2 regions of the Rhodocaloribacter litoris genome follow, and region 1 is predicted to be linked to the other one. Evidence: predicted binding sites of a transcription regulator. Region 1 holds the regulator's gene; the other holds the start of a gene.

What was found. Region 1 encodes HrcA, which represses chaperone genes, less so after heat shock. Its sites were predicted from a motif close to TNTTAGCACTCNCNNNNNGNGAGTGCTAANA; they were not measured.
Region 2: a site for HrcA is predicted at 839-869, ahead of groES (co-chaperone GroES). Genes of this name have one in related genera too.

What each region holds. Positions count from the first base shown of each region.
Region 1 covers NZ_CP076718.1:4,294,256-4,296,624, reverse strand. The annotation lists gene dnaJ (molecular chaperone DnaJ) at 1-174, opposite strand, end outside; gene GQ464_RS17810 (nucleotide exchange factor GrpE) at 214-789, opposite strand; gene hrcA (heat-inducible transcriptional repressor HrcA) at 838-1,935, opposite strand; gene GQ464_RS17800 (hypothetical protein) at 2,216-2,369, opposite strand, start outside.
Region 2 covers NZ_CP076718.1:1,272,671-1,275,039, forward strand. The annotation lists gene GQ464_RS05310 (DUF2085 domain-containing protein) at 147-632, opposite strand; gene groES (co-chaperone GroES) at 920-1,207, shown strand; gene groL (chaperonin GroEL) at 1,304-2,369, shown strand, end outside.

The sequences.
Region 1 (2,369 bases):
CGGGTTGGAAAGGACCTCGTAGGCCTCGGCCGCCTCTTTGAAGCGCTCCTCCGCCGTCGGGTCGTCCGGGTTGCGGTCCGGATGGTATTTGAGCGCCAGCTTGCGGTAGGCCCGCTTGATCTCTTCGGCGGTGGCCGTTCGCTCGACACCCAGTATCTCGTAGTAATCGCGCATTGCGTTCGATCGTTTGCGTCGCTGCATCGGGCCAGGTCGTCAGGACGAGACGACGACCTTCGCGTGCCGCAGCACACGATCCCCGAGCCGGTATCCTTTCTGAAGCTCCTGCAAGACGACCCCGGACGGGGTTCCCTCCGGCGCCGGCTGCTGCAGGACGGCCTCGTGCCGGGCCTCGTCGAACGGCCGGCCGGCGGCTTCGATGGGCTCGACTCCGTGCTGCGCAAGCACCTCCATCAGCTTCCGGTAGATCAACTCGACGCCCTCCTTCAATCCCTCGTAGGCCGCCTTCCGGCTCTGTTTCTTCTCCTGCTCCAGCCGGCGGGTGGCCTCCAGCGACCGCTCGAAGTCATCGACGACGTCGAGCAGGGAGGTCACCACATGGGCCTTGCCCACCTCCAGGAGCAACGCCTTCTCCTGCTCGGTACGGCGGCGGAAGTTCTGAAACTCGGCCACCTTGCGCAGCAGCTGCTCGCGTGTCGCTTCGAGCTCGGCGCGGAGGCGTTCGAGTTCGTCCGGAGCCGCACCGTCCGCCACAGCGGCTTCCGTCTCCGGCGCCGCGGGCGGCTGCTCCCGGTCCGGTGCAAGATCGTTACGGGTCGTTTCCCTGCTCATCGGGATCAGGTTCTAAGGGTTGGTTTTGCTCAGCGGCCGGCGGGCCGGTCAGGAAACTTCGGCGGGCCCGCTCATCTGCCGGGCCATCTCCTCGACCAGCGCCACTACGCGGGCATAGTCCATCCGCGTCGGCCCGATGACGCCGATGGTGCCGACGGTATCGCCGAGCTTGTACCGGGCGGTGACGACCGAGAAACGCTCCACCTTCTCACCACCGACCGCGGCCCGCCGGTTCTCGCTGCCGATGCGAACCTGCGCCCGGGCCACGTCGAACTCGGCCGGCGGGTCCGGCTCCTCCAGCAGGTAGACGAGGGTCGTCTCGTCTTCGAGCATCTCGATGAGCCCACGCAGGTCGGCGGGCTCCTTAAACTCCGGCAACGCGAGAATATTCCCCGTCCCGCCGTACTCGACGTGGCGGGTGTCGGTCAGCTCGCTGAAGAGGGTGGTCGACTCGTCCAGGATCAGGCGGACGAGGCCGGTGGTGTCCTCCAGGTCGCGGACACGGGGACGGCACGAGCGGCGGATCTCTTCCAGCGTCAGCCCGGCCAGGCGCTCGTTCAACAGCGCGACGATCCGAACCAGCTCCTCCCGGCGGATGTCATGCCCGGCCTGCATGGGAAAAATCATGGTGCGGATGAGCCCGCCCCGCACGCTGAGCACGAACATGACCCGCGTGGAAGAGAGGGGGACGATCTCGAGCCGCTCCAGCACCCCGGTCGAGAGGCGCGGGCTGAGCACCACCCCGAGCAGGTTGGTCAACTCCCCGAGCAGGCGGGAGCCGATCCGCAACATCTCCTCCGCATCCTGCCGGGCGGGACGCAGCCGGTGCTTCAGCGAACGCCGGACGGACGGGGGCACCGGCACCGTCTCCATCAGCTCGTCCACATAGGCGCGGTACCCCAGTTCCGTCGGGATGCGCCCCGCCGAGGTGTAGGGATGATCCAGATAACCGCGCTCTTCCAGATCGCTCATGGTGTTCCGGATGGAGGCCGGGCTCAACCCCAGCGGATACCGTTTCGAGAGGAAACGCGAGCCGACCGGCCCCGCCGTGTGGACGAAGCTCTGCACCACGAGCCGCAGAATCTCCCGCTCCCGCTGGTTCAGGGAGTACGGCGTTTCACCATATGTCCGGTGGGTCGTATGCACGGCGGTCACATCCGATGGCGGGAACGATATCCCGTGCTCAGCAAAAGCCTTGCCGGTGCGGTGAACACCCTGTTTTGCCGGGTGTTGCGCCCGGGCGACGCGGACGATTCTGCCAGTCTGGCAGGAAACGCCGGTGCCGCCGGCCCGATCTGCGGCACGGCGTCCGTGTCCTCCAACCCCGCTTTCGACCACAGGGTTTCATCGTGGCAGGCCGGGCGGATACGGCAAAGGGCACCGCCTCTCGGGGGGCGCCGCCCTGCCGGCTCCCGGCAGCCGGGCCTCAGCGCAGGCGCTGGATCTCGGTTTCACGGCGGAGGTGGATCGTCGCGCCGAAGGCCGCCGTCACCCGCTTCTCCTCACGCAGGGTCCGGGGACGGGCCGTCTTTTCCACACGGAAATGCACGTCGCCGTGGACCGAGACCCCGCCCGAGGGT
Region 2 (2,369 bases), 1.5 Mb from region 1:
CCTGCGGCGTAGCCTTTCGCCCCGGCGCGCAGCGGTCACGCACACCCCCCGTACCCTCGCCTCCCTCGACGGTCCCCTGCCTCTTCGGGTTGCGAAATTAGAACCTACAGGGCGAAAAGGAAAGGAACGACACACACGGCCCGCTGCTATTCGGCGGCCTTCCCCGTTGCGGCGGCCGATCCCACCCGCCGGCCCGACACCGCGACGGCTCCGCGCGTCACGTAGTAACCCGCCACGATCCCGAACAGCAACCCGGTTGCCAGGCGACTGACGGGGGTGTTCTGCCAGACTCCCAGCACCCCGGCAAGCCAGTCCATCCCGGCAGGAACCAGCGCGACGGCCAGCACCGGCAGGGCGTGCCTGTAGAGCAACGAATCCCACCGCCGGAACAGGAAAAAGCCCGGTGCAGCCAGCAGCATACCCCACAGGATCCCGTAACAGCGGTGACACACGGCCAGCGCCACCCCATCCACATGCGGCGAACGACCGGGCAGCTGGTGGCAGACGGCGGAAAAAGCCGTCATCAGCAGCGAGCGGGTTTCCGGCCCCACAAACGGCGGCAGCGTCGCCAGCAGGACGAGCCCCCCGGTGACGCCCAGGGCCAGCATCCAGCCCCCCCGGGACACCGGCATGCCGGCAGCGAAAGTCCCATCGTTCCGGGGTGTGGAGAAAGACATGGGTGTTCGATGCACTCCGTTCATCTAAAATTAATCACAGGCTGGCCCCGGGCAGTACGTAAACGGCAGTTCGGGACCTTGCCGGGCGGAACAGCCGCCCGCCATGGCCGGTTATACGCGGCGGCGTCTCCTTCGGTGCACGCCGCTTTTTTTCGCATGCATTTTAGCACTCTCCGCATCAGAGTGCTAACAGTTTTCCTTTCTGCCTTACGCGTCAATCCCATTCAAGAGGAGGTAACCCTATGTCCATCAAACCGCTGGGCGACCGCGTGGTCGTCAAACCCGAACCGGCCGAGGAGAAAACCTCCAGCGGGCTCTACATCCCCGACACCGCCAAGGAGAAACCCCAGCGCGGCACCGTCGTCGCCGTCGGCCCCGGACGCGTCGAAAACGGCACCAAGATCGACATGACCGTCAAGGAAGGCGACACGGTCCTCTACGGCAAGTACGCCGGCACCGAAGTCCGCCTCGGCGACGAAGAGTACCTCATCATGCGCGAGACCGACATCCTCGGTGTCATCGAAGAATAAGTAGCATCCCCGCCCGGCCCGGCGCCGTGAGCGGGTTTTTTGTGGCCGGTAGCGGCCATTTACAACCTTTTTTCGAACCCAACAAAAAGCGAAACTATGGCGAAGCAGATCATTTTCAACGCGGAGGCGCGTGCGGCGCTCAAGCGCGGCGTCGACACGCTGGCCAACGCCGTCAAGGTTACCCTCGGTCCGAAGGGCCGCAACGTGATCATCGAGAAGAAGTTCGGTGCGCCGACCGTGACGAAGGACGGCGTCACCGTCGCCAAGGAGATCGAACTCGAGGACAAGCTCGAGAACGTCGGGGCGCAGATGGTCAAGGAGGTCGCCTCGAAGACGAGCGACGTGGCCGGCGACGGCACCACCACGGCCACGGTGCTGGCGCAGGCGATCATGTCGGCCGGGCTGAAGAACGTCACGGCCGGGGCCAACCCGATGGACCTCAAGCGCGGCATCGACAAGGCCGTCGAGCAGGTGGTCGAGCGCCTGCGTGCGCTCAGCCGTGAGATCGAGGGCAAGCAGGAGATCGCGCAGGTGGCCACGATCTCGGCCAACAACGACACGGCCATCGGGGAGCTCATCGCCGAGGCCTTCGAGCGCGTGGGCAAGGAAGGGGTCATCACGGTCGAGGAGGCCCGCGGCACCGAGACGACGCTCGAGGTGGTCGAGGGGATGCAGTTCGACCGGGGCTACCTCTCGCCCTACTTCGTCACCGACGCCGAGAAGATGGAGGCCGTGCTCGAGGACGCCTACATCCTGATCCACGACAAGAAGATCTCCTCGATGAAGGATCTGCTGCCGATCCTGGAGAAGGTGGCGCAGATGAGCCGTCCGCTGCTGATCATCGCCGAGGACGTCGAGGGCGAGGCGCTGGCGACGCTGGTGGTGAACAAGCTGCGGGGTACGCTGCGCGTGGCGGCGGTGAAGGCGCCGGGCTTCGGCGACCGTCGCAAGGCGATGCTGGAGGACATCGCGATCCTGACGGGCGGCACGGTGGTCTCGGAGGAGAAGGGATACCGGCTCGAGAACACGACGCTGGACTACCTGGGCCGCGCCAAGCGGATCGTCATCGACAAGGACAACACGACGATCGTGGACGGGGCCGGGAGCCCGGATCAGATCAAGGCGCGGGCGAACCAGATCAAGCAGCAGATCGAGACGACGA